DNA from 2 places in the Lysinibacillus irui genome. Region 1 is predicted to be linked to the other one. Evidence: riboswitches for the same ligand, from Rfam matches in the RefSeq annotation. Region 1 holds a riboswitch; the other holds the start of a gene.

Region 1 (7,934 bases):
CGATGATACAGCAGACTCTATTGCGTTTCTTTCTGTTTGTGTAGTCCATGGGGTATTATATGGCACATTCGAGCCATCCCAAGAAACCGTAACGTATTGAACAGAATTGATTAAAGATTGTAGTGAAGCTTTATCGCCATAGCCATATTTTGTTCCGCTTTTTTGAGCAGCTTGATAAACAGCTAGGGCATTTTTGTATTGACTGATGGCATTTTTCACTTGTTCTTGGGAGGCACTGTTGTTGTTTGCTACAGCTCTTGCGCTTGCTACTGCTGAATCAAATGCGTTTCGCTCAGCCTGTGTTGTCCACTTGTCTGTTGTTAAAATATCATAGCCGTTTACAGATACATGTACATACGGTGGTGATGCTAGTAGTGTATTAAGCTCTTTTTTATCAATAATAGGAAGAGTAACCGAAACATTTTTATTGTCTACTTGTACGTTCCCTACTTGATGTCCTGAATCTAACGCTACTTTAGTACCGCCTTTTACAACGATTTGATCAATTTTTCCTTCACCGTACAGGTTGAAATCTTTGTCCACATTAATTGTAAGTTTTTCTACATTAGACATTACCTCAAAAGAAGTAACTTTCCCTACTACATCCACTTTTGAAAGTGTTTGATCAGAAGATACATTAACTTTAGTACGTGCTAAATTAATATCAGCTGATTTCATATCTCTTAACGTTACATATAACCAATTTACCTTTTTTGTGACAATTGGTTTTAGCGTAATTGTATCACCCACTTCGACTTCATCGAGCGTTATGGCCTTCTTTACTCTGTTAGTAATGATCAACTGACCATCAACACTAACGTCTTGAATCTTTACATAGTCTGCATTTACAGTGAGGTCTCCAGAGATATCTGCGTCACCACCGTCGAAATAGACAGATTTTTTGCTTGTCCCTGCTTTGTTTAATGTTAAAGCTGTGACGTCCGTAATTTGGCCGTTTTTTACGACAATAGTAGCTCGGGCGTTTGTTAAAGCTGTTTTGTTAGAAGTTTGAAAAAGAGATTTTAAATCTTTATGGACTCTAAATGTACCGTTCGATGTGATGACCGTATCTTTTGTTAGATTTCGGATAGTCACAGATTCACCAATGACTTTTTTTGTTGCTGCTACTTGAGTTTCATAGGAATTTACTTGATTTAAAGGTGTAGCGGCACTTGCGGAAGACACTGGTATTACTAGCGTCGCTGTAATAGCCGTGGCCATTAATGTTGATAGCGCTTTATTTTTCATGTAAGTCACTCCAATCAGGTTATTTATTAGTTAATATATCATATTTTTCTATAATTTAGAATTGGGGGAGGATGTTATACTATGAAGCCCTATTCAAATAAGTCATAAGTCCTTTCCTTTGTAAAATGAGTTATTGGCGAAATATCGGTATTTCTCTCTATTATTATGTAAAATTTCTACTTTATTCGATAAATATTTTATTGTGATACTATCTTCCATCCTTTATCATTATTATAAAAAAGGGGTGTTAGTGGTGAAAAAATCGAGGGGTATTGCATTAAAACTATCTTCCTTAATTATAGGATTATTTTTAGTATTATTTTTATCCTATACAGTGACCACGGGCATTATCATAAAAAAACAAAGTGTTGAAGACGCAGAGCATGGAACATTGCAAACGGCTGAATCTTCAGCAGCTATTATGAGTGAGCGTTTTAAGAAAGCCAATACAACATTACATACGACAAAGCGCATTATTGAAAGCATGGAGAAAAATAATACATTATCAGCTCAGGGCATCCTAGACATGATGAAAAGTAATTTAGCTAATAACGATGATTTACTTGGGGTTGGAGCTGTCTTTGAGCAAAATTCTATTATGCTGAAGCCGAATGATGAAGCTACTTTAGTGGATTCCAAAAATCGATTTGGCCCTTATTTAAGTAAAAATGGTAATGACATTACGACAGCTCTTATTGAAGGTGTCGATGATAAAAGTGTTTCTGAATGGTATTGGATACCAAAAGAAGAGGGACGCGCAGTTTTGACTGAACCGTATGATTATAATGTAAACGGACAAACCGTTTTAATGACAACCATTTCGGTGCCATTAGTCAATGCTTCTGGTTCATTCTTTGGTGTACTGACAGCAGATGTTTCTATAGATTTTTTAAATGAACTAACAGAATCGGTTGCACCAGAAGGTGGTTACGCAGCCATTATTACGAATAAAGGTATACTGACAGCCAATAGCTTTGGTAAAGAGCTAGATGGTCGCAATATGCAAGAGGATCCGACTTGGAAAAGTATAAGTAAGACAATGGAAAATGGCGAGCTAACAAATATGTACATTGATTCTAATCAGCTAAAGGAAAGGGCTTATAATGTCTTTGCTCCAATGATATTAGAGGATATTGATGAAACATGGACAGTTCAAGTCGTGTTACCCGAATCAAAAATACTAGAGACATATAATCACGTATTCGTATTTACGATTATTGCCTCCATTATTATGGTAATTTTAATGACAGCTGCAAGTGTGTTATTCATCTATAAACAGCTAAAGCCACTCAAGTTTTTACGTACATCTATCGAAACGGCAGCAGAGGGAGATTTAACCCAAAAGGTGGATGAGAAGTATATTAAGGCTGATGAAATTGGGGCAGTTGCATTAGCTTACAATAATATGCTAGATAAAACCAATGGTGCGATTCAAACCGTATTGAACTCTACTACATTATTAAACCAATCGTCCAATCAAGTACATGAGGCCTTTAATGAAATTGTAGCGTCTAGTCAAGAGGTGTCTGTTGCCATCAATGAAATTGCACAAGGCGCATCGAAGCAATCTGAGGATACGGAAGAAACGAATTATCGAATCATGGATTTATCTGAACAGATTGATGCCATTACAGCTCTTTCTAATGAAATGGATGAACTCTCTCATAAAACGAACGAAACAACAGAAAAGGGATTGTACGAGGTTGAAAGCTTACGTGAACGTAATATAGAGACAAATGAGATGAACGGTCGTATTCAACAACAAATCGAATCATTAGCCTCTCACATTGCGAATATTAATCATATCATTGCTTCGATCCAAAGCATTACTGAGCAAACTAATCTATTAGCTTTAAATGCAAGTATTGAGGCAGCACGTGCTGGTGAACATGGTAAAGGATTTGCTGTCGTTGCAGAGGAAGTAAGAAAGTTAGCCGAGCAATCTAAAAGTGAAACAGAAATTATTAAGAATACAGTAGAAAGCATCCTTGAAAATTCACAGCAAACAGTTGCTGTCATTGCATCTAATGCGGATTTAATGCAATCTCAAAATGAATCCGTACAAAGTACACAACTGGCATTTAAAGATAACAGTGATTTGTCACGTTCAATTGCAGCCTCTATTAGTGAATTAATGAGTAAGCTATCGAGTATGTTAGAGCATAAAAATCAAGCGATTATGGCCATCCAAAGCATATCAGCAATTTCAGAGGAAACGGCTGCCTCAGCTGAACAAGTAAGTGCATCTGCAATGGATCAACAAGCAGAGTTACAAAAAGTAGCCGAGTCTATACAAAATATGAACGATATTTCCAATGAACTGCAAGAAGTCGTGAATCGTTTTAAATTAGCGTAAAATGAAGGGCTGCCTAAACAAATAGGCAGTCTTTTTTTATTGGAAGAGACATTGACCTAGTAGAAATTCGGCACTACTATAAAAGAAGGGAAGGGGGTCATCGAAATGATGTATCTCGGAATGATTTTCTTTCAAATTGTTGCACCTATTTTAGTGTTACTTATAGTAGGTGCTATCTTACAAAAGAGATTTCGCTTTAATTTAAAAGCGTTGTCTCAGCTTATTACATATTGCTTTATGCCAGCAGCTGTTTTTGTAAATTTATATGAGACGAGTGTAGAGCTGTCTGTACTGGCAGAGGTCGGATTGTTTATTGTGCTTTTTATTGGGAGCCAAATGCTACTCAGTCACCTTTTTGCGAAGTGGCTTGGTTTAGTTAAAACAGAGGCAGCAGTTTTTAAAAATAGTGTTGTGCTCATTAACTCTGGGAACTATGGCATTCCGGTAGCTCAAATGATTTTTGTAACACAACCTATTGGTGTAGCGATTCAGGTCATCCTTGTAATCTTTCAAAATATGACAACTTATACATATGGTTTGTATAATTTAATTTCCTCTACCAAATCAGGAATGACGATTATTAAAGATTTTTTTAAAATGCCCATCATTCATGCGTTGATTATTGGTGTAGCCATGAACTATTTTAATATCGGTATTCCACAGTTTATTAAAATACCAATAGACCATGTAGCAGATGGCTTTATTGCTGTGGCACTAATCACGTTAGGTGCGCAATTATCGCAGCTTGAAATCAAATCTATGTTTAATAAAACGGTTTTCGTCAGCTGCTTCACACGTTTAATTGTCGGACCAGCCGTAGCTTTAGCCATTATTTTTTTATTGGGGTTAGATGGAGTTGTCGCTCAATCACTATTTATAGCCAGTGCTTTCCCGACATCCCGCAATAGCTCTAGTCTAGCATTGGAATACGATGTGGAATCGGCAACAGCTGCCCAAACTGTTTTATTTTCAACTATTGTCAGCTGTATAACGGTAACAATAGTGATTTATCTTGCGGACGTATTATTTGCTTAATCAATAGAATATTAAAAAATAATGAATGGAAAACTTCCATCTCATAGTAATATCTGCTACACTAGCATCAAACTAAATAGTATTAACTAGGGGAGTCTGATGAGTCAGGCTGAGAGGGAAACGCTTAGAGGTTTCTTGACCCTTTGGACCTGATCTGGCTCATACCAGCGTGGGAAAGTTAAGAAACTATTGCATAGTATGTGTATGCAATTTCAACCTTTACATTCGTGGCCGGATCCAAATAATTATTTTGGATTCGGCCTTTATTTATTTGTTAGGGTGAGCTAGATCCGGTCCTTGTAACAAAAAACATTTAAGGGAGAGAAGTAGCTCATGTCAGCAATTAGTGAAAAGAACATTACGATTATGTCTAGCTTTGAAGGAAGCAAAAAGGTGTATGTTGAAGGTTCCCGTCCGGATATTTTAGTACCAATGCGAGAAATTGCATTAAGTCCGACAACAGGAAGCTTTGGAAATGAAGAAAACGCCCCTATTCGAGTATATGATACGAGTGGTCCCTATACAGATCCATCTTATCAAGTAGATATTACAAAAGGTTTACCTGCCTTACGAAGTGGATGGATTCAAGAGCGAGGAGATGTAGAAGCATATGAGGGCCGCTCTATAAAACCGGAGGATAATGGTTTTCGTCGTGCAGATGATCCGCGTAATCATGAAAATGTCTTTCCTGAATTGGCAAGAAAGCCTTTACGAGCAAAAAAAGGGAGAAATGTAACGCAGCTGCATTATGCAAGACAGGGGATTATTACACCTGAAATGGAGTTTGTAGCGATACGTGAAAATATGGATCCAGAATTTGTCCGATCTGAAATTGCAGCTGGGCGCGCTATTATGCCTTCTAATATTAATCATCCAGAGGCGGAGCCAATGATCATCGGTCGTAACTTCCATGTGAAAATCAATGCCAATATTGGGAATTCCGCGGTATCGTCTTCTATAGCAGAAGAGGTTGAAAAAATGACATGGGCAACACGCTGGGGTGCTGATAATATTATGGATCTTTCAACAGGTAAGCATATTCATACAACGAGAGAATGGATTATTCGAAATGCAGCGGTACCAGTGGGGACAGTGCCAATTTATCAAGCATTGGAAAAGGTAAATGGCGTAGCAGAGGATTTAACGTGGGAAGTTTACCGTGATACGCTTATTGAGCAAGCCGAGCAGGGTGTAGATTATTTCACGATTCATGCAGGTGTACTATTACGCTATGTTCCCCTTACAGCTAATCGTGTAACGGGAATTGTATCTCGTGGTGGTTCTATTATGGCACAGTGGTGTTTATATCATCATCAAGAGAATTTCCTTTATACTCATTTTGAGGAAATCTGTGAAATTATGAAGACTTATGATGTTGCTTTTTCTTTAGGTGATGGCCTACGTCCAGGTTCAATTGCAGACGCCAATGATGAAGCCCAATTTGCAGAGCTTGAAACACTAGGTGAACTAACACAGATTGCGTGGAAACATGATGTTCAAGTGATGGTGGAGGGGCCAGGTCATGTACCGATGCATCTGATTAAAGAAAACATGGACAAGCAATTAGAAGTTTGTAAGGAGGCGCCTTTTTATACGTTAGGTCCACTTACAACGGATATTGCTCCAGGCTATGACCACATTACATCGGCTATTGGGGCAGCGATGATTGGCTGGTTTGGGACAGCAATGCTCTGCTATGTGACACCAAAGGAGCACCTTGGCTTACCTAATCGCGAGGATGTTCGAGTGGGAGTAATTACGTATAAAATAGCGGCACATGCGGCAGATTTAGCGAAGGGGCATCCTGGTGCACAACGCCGAGATGATGCACTATCAAAAGCACGTTTTGAATTCCGCTGGCGTGATCAATTCAATCTATCTCTCGATCCAGAAAGAGCGGTGGAGTATCATGATGAGACTTTGCCAGCAGAAGGAGCAAAAACAGCACACTTTTGCTCTATGTGTGGTCCTAAGTTCTGTAGTATGCGAATTTCACAAGATATTCGAAATTATGCTAAAGAAAAAGACTTGAATACGACAGAAGCGATCCATCGAGGTATGAAGGAAAAGGCAGAGGAATTTAAAAAAGCGGGTAGTCAGATTTATCAATAATGTAAAAAGGCTTGTGTTGTAGTATCGACACAAGCCTTTTGTGATTAAAAAACTCCATGTGAGTGAAAAATTCACATGGAGTAAAAATTGGATTTGGATATCAATAATAAGTGGAATATTAAACGTTTGTTGGTTGTTTTACATATGGGTTTGTAAGATCCATACCTTCTAATGAAAGACCCATTGCTTTTGCTACACCTTCACCATATGCTGGATCTGCTAAATAGCAGTGAAGGATGTGACGGCGCTTGATGAATTCTTCAACAGAAGCCATATCATTTGCCGTATTTTCAAATAGACGTTGTTGCTCTTCTGCCGTCATAAGTCGGAATAGTTTACCTGGTTGTTCAAAGTAATTGTTGTCGTCTTCACGGAAGTCGTGAATACCTGCATGACCATCGATACGTAATTCAGGCTCTTTATAGTCTAAGTTATGCTCCCATTCACCATAGCTATTTGGTTCATAACCTAGTGTTGAACCAAGGTTGCCATCAAAACGCATTGCACCATCACGGTGGAAAGTGCGGAATGGACATTTCGGTGCGTTAACAGGAAGCATATAGTGGTTAACACCGAGACGATAACGCTGTGCATCTGCATATGCAAAGATACGACCTTGTAACATTTTATCTGGTGAGAAGCTAATACCAGGAACAATATTAGACGGTGCAAATGCAGCTTGTTCAACTTCTGCAAAATAGTTGTCCGGGTTTTTGTTTAACTCAAACTCACCCACTGGAATTAATGGGAAGTCTTTTTTATACCATACCTTTGTTAAATCAAATGGGTTGTATGGTAGCTCGCGAGCTTGCTCTTCAGTCATTACCTGAATGTACATTTTCCATTTAGGGAAATCGCCTTTTTCGATTGCTTCATATAAATCACGTTGTGAAGATTCGCGGTCTTGACCAATGATGTCATTAGCTTCAGCGCCAGTTAAGTTTTTAATGCCTTGCTCTGTACGGAAGTGGAATTTAACCCAAACACGTTCATTATCAGCATTGATAAAGCTATACGTATGAGAACCAAAACCATGCATATTGCGGTAACCAGCTGGAATACCACGGTCAGACATTACGATTGTCACTTGGTGAAGTGCTTCTGGTAATGAAGTCCAGAAATCCCAGTTAGAATTAGCGTTTTTCATATTTGTACGTGGGTCACGTTTTACCACGTGGTTTAA
Region 2 (7,934 bases), 590 kb from region 1:
ATTCTACCGGAAAATGGACAGGAGATTGGGCAAGATGGCAGGATTGGGGGACATTTTGGCAAACACTTATTTCACAAATGCTTCCTAGTTATAATGATGTTGCCTACGATGTGAGATTGGAAACAGATGGTTCCTTTATGATTACAGATCCTACAAATGAAGCAGCATTTTTAGATATTGTAGCAGTTAATGAAGCAGGTGAAGAGCTAGAAACACAACTTGAAACCATTTCGACCTCTCAAGTTCGAGCTACTGTACAGGCTGAACCAGGATTAATTTTCTTCCGTATAGCTGATGAAAAGCAGGCCATATATCAAGCAGGACTAAGCGTTCCTTATAGTGCTGAATATGAACTACTTCCTGTAAATGAACATTTAGTAGAAGAATTAACCAAACAAACTGGTGGATCTGTCTTAAAGGAACCACAAGAAGTTTTCCGTGACTTTGCAAAAAAAGGAGCGGACCGTCAAAACATTGCCTCATGGCTTCTCCTAGCAGGCATGCTACTATTCTTTATTGATATTACAATAAGGCGTTTTGGCTGGAGCTTCCTCACAAAACCGAAGAAAAAAGAACAGCTCGTTGAGGAAAAACCTGTACAGGCAGAAGACACCAATGTTGCCCAATTATTAAAGGGTATGAAAAAAAGATCGTAATATAGTAGAAGCAGTACAAAACGAAACAGTTTTGTACTGCTTTTTTATATTCTTTGAGGTGAATGAAAAAGTAGTCCTCGATTGAGCGGTGAGGGTGAGTGCACTGCAAAGAAGTGTAACTGCTTATAGAGTTGAGGAAAACGCTCCAAGAAGGGGGATCCTCGCTCGAAAAGTGGGGGAAAGCGCTCCAAGGGGTGTAGTATCCGCTCCAAAAGTAAGGGAAAGCGCTCCAAGGGGTGTAGTATCCGCTCCAAAAGTAAGGGAAAGCGCTCCAAGGAGTGGTGTATCCGCTCGAAAAGTAAGGGAAAGCGCTCCAAGGAGACAGGTCTCCGCTCGAAAGTAAGGAGAAGCGCTCCAAGGAGTGGTGTATCCGCTCGAAAAGTAAGGGAAAGCGCTCTAAGGGGTGGTGTATCCGCTCCAAAAGTAAAGGAAAGCGCTCCAAAAAGTGGTGTATCCGCTCATAAAGTAGGGAAAGCGCTCCAAAGAGACAGGTATCCGCTCCAAAAGCAAATGTCCCCGCTCTAAAAGAACAAACAAAGTTATCATCAGATATAATGGAATTTCTCCATCTAATACTATATAAAAACACAGAACCCGTTCACTCAATAAAGTGAAGAATTAAAGCTCTTTACTAGGACGGTCTTCCGCAAACTGTTAGCAATCACTACGCCTAAAAGAGCACCTATAGTACTGGATGTTAAAAAGGCTGGCATGAAGAATAAGGCAGCTACGGAGGTCCCCATTAGTAACTTTGCATAAGGTACAGCGATCAGTGAAGCAAGAATTCCTGTTCCAATGATTTCGCCAATGCCAGCTAACCACATTTTACTGCTGTATTTATAAGCGAGGGCAGCACATAATGCGCCAATAACACTGCCAGGGATCGCTAATAATGATCCTGTCCCTGTAAGGATTCGAATGATGGCAGTAACAAAGGCAATTAGGACTGTAGGAACTGGTCCTAATAGAATTGCACCTACCACGTTAATTGCATGCTGGATGGGAAAGGCACGTGCAATTCCTGTCGGGATGGAGACAAAGGTAGAGCCTGCTACGGCAATAGCTACTAATAAAGCCATGACCGTTAATTTACGAATTGACATCAAGTTCACTCCTTTTGATAAAGTTTCACTAGGGAAATAAAAAGGCCGCTACCTAAAAACAATAGGAAGCGGCCTCGCGTATACAATGATAATAGCAAGTAGCGCCACTTCCCTCCGCTAGTATGAACTAGATCAGGTTCAAAGGGTCCGTATCTAAACATATACGTCTCAGCCTTTTAAAGACTCCCCTAGTGGTTAATTTTATTTAATTAGTTTACCAACATTAATGTAACATACTGCTAAAAATAGTCAATGATTTTTCAGACTACTTTGTATCTGGATGCATTAAATGAGGTGCTTTTTTCAATGTCCAGATAAGAGCAAGGAAGAAACATGCTAATAATATGATGGAGCCAAAAATATACGGGCTGTTCATATTCCAGTCGAATAATAGACCTGCTAATGCTGGTCCAATCATATTACCAAGACTCATATAAGCATTATTCAAGCCTGCAGCAAATCCCTGTTCTTTCTCTGCAAGCTTTGAGATTAGCGTATTAACAGCTGGTCGAATTAGTGTTGTTGCTGTAGAGAAAATAGTTGCTACAACTAATATAAGGGCAAAGCCAGAAACGAATAATATTAAGAAAATAGCAACGGATGCAATAAATAAATTGACTAATACGACTTTCATTTCACCAAAACGATTAAATAGTGGTGTAATAATAAACATTTGTACAACGACCCCAAAAGCACCACCGACAACTAAAATAATCGCGATATCTACGGGTGTGTAATTAAACTTTTCTGTCACGAATAAGGACAAAGTCGTTTGGAAATTAGCAATGCCGAACGAGAACACGAGCATAATTATGAGCATAACAAAATAAGGCATATGTATGGAACGAGCCATTTGCTTCGCCAGATTGTCTTGCTTTTGTTTCTGCTGAGCAGTGTTTGGTTTGGTAGAAGGTAATAAAAAGTAAGATAAAATAGATGCTACAATGGCAGCAGCTCCAGCTGTGAAAAATGGGAAGTGTAAGCTTACCTTTGCCAAAAAGCCACCAATACCAGGTCCTATCATAAAACCAAGAGACATAGCAGCACCTAACATACCCATTCCTTTCCCACGTTCTTCATAGGTTGTGACGTCGGCTACAAAAGCCATAATAGGAGGTGCAACAAATGCAGAACCAAGACCACCTAAAAAGCGTGCTAGAAAGAGCATCCATACGTCTGTAGCAAGGCCAAAGCCGATTTGTGCAAGACCTGTCACGATAAGACCGAAAATAATTAAATTTTTTCGACCATACTGATCCGAAAGATTCCCAGCAATTGGAGAAAATACGAATTGAGCTAAGGCGAACGTTGCAATAAGCATACCTAGAATTTGTCCTGCTGCACCGAATATTTTTAAGTACTCAGGCATGACAGGAATAATAATCCCAATACTCCCCATTGCGATAAACATGTTAAACATTAAAATATACAAAGCCGCCTTATTGGACTTCTGCTGGGTCATCGAATAAACCCCCTTTTTTTGTAATCAAATATAGTACAGTCTATCATAAAGAATTATCGCTTGGCTATTAGTTAAGATTATTGAAGTGGTTCGATATTTAGAATGGTTTTCCACAAAAGTTTTCTTCTTAGGTTATTTAAGATGACATGTGATGCTATATTTCTAAGTTTTAAATAATAAATTATTCATTTGACAATTGCATGATAGAAGGGGTATGTGAAAATGTGGTCATATACTAAAGTTTCTGTGACAGAAAGAACTGAATTGTTTTTTAACTATAATGAATATGCATGCAGATAAAAACTAGCGAATTGGTGTGTGAACCAATTCGCTAGTTTAAATTATCGTATACTCATTTTAAATTCTAAAAACAATTCATTATATTTTCCTAAATAGTCTGGCCCTAAGTTTTTATAGACCTCTAATGTTTCTCGTTGTTCCTCTGAAGGGTAATAGCGTTCATCAGAAACAACTTCTTCGTCCATTAAGTCCATCGCTGCAATATTAGGCGTAGAATAGCCCACATAATCGGCATTTTGAGCACCAGATTCAGCACTTAGCATAAAATTGATAAAGGCATGGGCACCATCGATATTTTTCGATGTTTTGGGAATAACCATATTATCGAACCATAAATTCGAACCTTCGTCAGGTACAGCAAAATCTAGTTCCTCATTTTCATACATCATATCGGCTGCTTGCCCAGACCAAGTGAGGGCTACAGATGCCTCATTATTGATCATTAATGGTGTAATTTCATCACCAATAATGGCTTTTACATTGGGTGCTAGTGTGATTAACTTATCAGTCGCTTCACGTAGTTCGTGATTATCTAATGAGTTCAGTGAATAGCCTAGACTGTTTAAGCCCATTCCAATGACTTCACGAGCACCGTCTACTAAAAAGACTTTACGCTTTAATGAAGGATCCCATAAATCTTCCCAAGAAGAGAAATCTAAATTACCAACAAGACTCGGATTATAAACAATGCCTACTGTTCCCCAAAAATAAGGAACGGAATATTTATTGTCATCATCGAATGGTAAATCTAAGAAGTAAGGATCGATATTTTTTAAGTTAGGGATTTTCGTTTTATCTAAAGGAATCAATAAATTTTCTTCCTTCATTTTTTCAATCATATATTCAGAAGGGACAGCAATATCGTAAGCTGTTCCGCCCTGTTGAATTTTTGTCATCATGGCCTCATTGGAGTCGAACGTTTCATAGATGACATGAATACCTGTTTCTTTTTCAAATTGCTTTAATAGGTCAGGGTCGATATATTCTCCCCAGTTAAAGATCGTTAAAGTGTTTTTTCCACTTTTACCGCCACCTGCACTTAAGGCGTCCGCCGCATAGAATAAAAGGGCTGAAACAACAAGAATGGCGATGGTTGCTTGAATTAAAGACTTCATCGTTGCCCCTCCATTCTTTTACTTGTACGACTTGTAATGAAATAATACCCTACGACGATTAAAACAGTAACAAAGAATACTAAACCAGAAATAGCATTAACCGTTAGAGAAATTCCTGCACGCGCCATTGAGTAGATTTCAACCGATAATGTACTGAAGCCATTACCAGTAACGAAAAATGTCACGGCAAAATCATCTAATGAATAAGTAAGAGCTAGGAAGAAGCCTGCAAAAATACCTGGTTGAATATAAGGTAAAATAACACGCATCATGACATCCTTTTTTGTTGCCCCTAAATCTAATGCTGCATCAATTAATGATTTATTCATTTCAAGTAGTTTAGGTAGAACCATTAATACAACAATCGGTACACTAAATGCGACATGTGCTAATAAAACAGAAGCAAAACCTAATTTAATGCCAACCATTGTAAATAAAATTAAGAAGCTTGCCCCGATAATAACGTCTGGGCTGACAATTAAGACATTGTTTAACGATAGTAAAGTATTGCGCATTTTTGAGTCTTTGACTGTGACAATACCAATGGCCCCGAGCGTCCCAATAATAGTAGAAATTAAAGCAGAAAGTAATGCAACAATTACAGTATTAATTAAAATAACGAGTAGACGTGAATCCTCAAAAACGGCCTGATAATGCTCTAATGTAAAGGATTCGAAATTATTCATGGAACCGCCACTATTGAATGAGTAAAAGATTAAATAGAAGATTGGTGCATACAGAACGATAAAAACAATCGTTAAATAGACTTTGGCTGATGTAGATAGTTTGTTCATCGTACGCGACCTCCTTTATCTTTTTGTCCCGTAATTAGCATAATGATTACCATGAATAAAATTAAAAACACAGCAATAGTTGAACCCATGCCCCAATTTTGTGTCACAAGGAATTGCTGTTCAATCGCTGTACCAAGTGTAATAACACGGTTCCCAGCAATTAATCGCGTAATCATGAACAGTGATAGAGCAGGAATAAAGACGACTTGAATCCCAGATTTAACGCCATCCATTGTCAGTGGTAAAACAACACGACGGAAGGTAGTAAAGGCAGATGCTCCTAAATCACGGGATGCATAAATAAGTGTTGGGTTTAAACGATCTAGCGAGTTGAAGATCGGTAAAATCATAAATGGAATAAAAATATAGACTGACACAAAGACAAAGCTAATATCCGTAAAGAGCATTTGCTTTGGATCGAAGCCAAAAACTTCGATAAATGCATTAATTGGTCCGTATAAACCAAAGATACCGATAAAGGCATATGTTTTTAACAATAGATTAATCCATGAAGGAATAATAATTAGCAGTAGCCAAAGTTGCTTATGCTTTGTTTTCGTTAGAAAATATGCAGTTGGGTATGAAATTACTAAAGTAAAGAATGTAATTAAAAATGCATACCAAAACGAACTCAATGTCATCTTTAAATAAACAGAAGTAAAGAACGCTTTATAGTTATCGAGCGTGAAATTGCCATGTAAATCGAGTAGGGAGTAATAAACAACGAGTGCAATTGGCGCGATAACGAAAAAGGCAATCCATAAGACATATGGAAATAACGCTGATTTCGATGTCTTAGTTTGCATTTTCGTCGTCTCCATATGACTCTAATCGTTTATCGAACTCTTCCTCTGTTTCGTTTAAACGCATTACATGAATCGCCTCAGGATCAAAGTCTAAGCCGATTTCTGTCCCTACTTCTGCTTTTTTCAATGAATGAACTAACCATTCATTGCCATCCTTGTCGTACGTAGATAATTCATAATGAACGCCACGGAATAGTTGAGTATCCACTTTTACGACAAGTTTGCCTCTTTCAATTGTTGTCATTTCTAAATCTTCAGGACGAATGACAATATCAATTTTTTCATTTGGCTTCATCCCTTGGTCAACACATTCGAAAATTTTGCCAGTAAACTCCACTTTGAAATCTTCAATCATTACACCAGGCACAATATTAGATTCACCAATAAAATCAGCTACGAAGCGATTAATTGGTTCATCATAAATATCTACTGGTGTACCAGATTGCTGAATTTCCCCTTCACTTAAGACAAAAATTTCATCACTCATCGCTAGTGCTTCTTCTTGATCGTGAGTGACAAATACAAAGGTTTTACCAAGACGTTGCTGCAATTCACGTAATTCATATTGCATTTCAGTACGTAGCTTTAAGTCTAATGCTGACAATGGTTCATCCAGTAAAATGACTTCAGGATCATTGACAATGGCACGTGCAATCGCCACACGTTGACGTTGACCACCAGACATCTCGGAGATTTCTCGGTTGCCGTAGCCTGCTAAATTGACAAATTTCAGGGCTTCAGCGACACGTTCTTTTATTTCAGTTTCAGGCAGCTTCTTAATGCGTAGTCCAAATGCAACATTTTCAAAAACGTTTAAATGCGGAAACAGAGCATAATCTTGAAAAACCGTATTGACCTGACGTTCATTGGCAGGCACTGCATTAATTTTTTTATCGTGGAAAAACACATCACCTGTTGTTGGTTCTGTAAAACCTGCAATAATACGTAAAATCGTTGTTTTCCCGCAACCAGATGGACCAAGCAGTGTATAAAATTTACCTTTTTCAAGCTCTAAGTTAATATTTTTTAAGACGACAGTACCGTCACTATAGGCCTTTGAAACATTTTCAAAGCGGATAATTGAATTCGTTGTCATTGATGTGCCTCCTTAGCTATAAATATGAATCCGTTGCAACGAGTAAAATTTTCGTTTCTGCAGCGTGAGCATTAAAAATTTGATGATGGTCTGTCGCGTCAAAATAAAGGGCATTACCTTCACTTGCGATATACTGTTCATTCCCTAAAACGAGACGAATACGCCCTTTGACCACATAAATAAAAGTTTCTGAGAGCGATGGCTCAAACTGTTTAAACTCACCATTAGCAGCAAACGTTAAGAAAATGGGCTCCATTTCTTTCTCATTGGATGTGGGGATCAGCCATTGAATTTCATATTTTTTTTCTTCATCTGTATAGGTAGATTGATCTTCCTCTGTATAAACAACCTTCTGTTCAGGTGATTCATCATCAAAAAAGTCCTTAGGTGTTGACCCTAAAACTTCTAAAATCGAAAATAATGTTTCAATAGAAGGTGAGTTCAAATCACGTTCTAATTGGGATATATATCCTTTGCTTAAATCTGTACGTTCTCCAAGTTCCTCTTGGGTAAGACCCTTTTTTAAACGAAGCGCTTTAATTTTTGCTCCTATTTGCATCTTTTCCCTCCTAGAAGAAGTTTAGCAATCATAAACTTTAGAA

What was found. A riboswitch is a leader RNA that binds a small molecule or an ion and turns the genes downstream of it on or off. The one in region 1 is predicted to bind thiamine pyrophosphate.
Region 2: it holds a riboswitch for thiamine pyrophosphate, as region 1 does, so the genes downstream of both, thiW (energy coupling factor transporter S component ThiW) here and thiC (phosphomethylpyrimidine synthase ThiC) in region 1, are expected to answer to the same signal.

The regions. Positions count from the first base shown of each region.
Region 1 is NZ_CP113527.1:194,695-202,628, forward strand. It holds gene OU989_RS00975 (S-layer protein) at 1-1,248, opposite strand, end outside; gene OU989_RS00980 (methyl-accepting chemotaxis protein) at 1,502-3,604, shown strand; gene OU989_RS00985 (AEC family transporter) at 3,710-4,639, shown strand; TPP riboswitch at 4,718-4,832, shown strand; gene thiC (phosphomethylpyrimidine synthase ThiC) at 4,973-6,751, shown strand; gene OU989_RS00995 (catalase) at 6,870-7,934, opposite strand, start outside.
Region 2 is NZ_CP113527.1:782,600-790,533, forward strand. It holds gene OU989_RS03675 (VWA domain-containing protein) at 1-656, shown strand, start outside; gene thiW (energy coupling factor transporter S component ThiW) at 1,259-1,759, opposite strand; TPP riboswitch at 1,852-1,959, opposite strand; gene OU989_RS03685 (MFS transporter) at 2,025-3,221, opposite strand; gene OU989_RS03690 (ABC transporter substrate-binding protein) at 3,563-4,636, opposite strand; gene OU989_RS03695 (ABC transporter permease) at 4,633-5,430, opposite strand; gene OU989_RS03700 (ABC transporter permease) at 5,427-6,236, opposite strand; gene OU989_RS03705 (ABC transporter ATP-binding protein) at 6,226-7,332, opposite strand; gene OU989_RS03710 (helix-turn-helix domain-containing protein) at 7,349-7,891, opposite strand.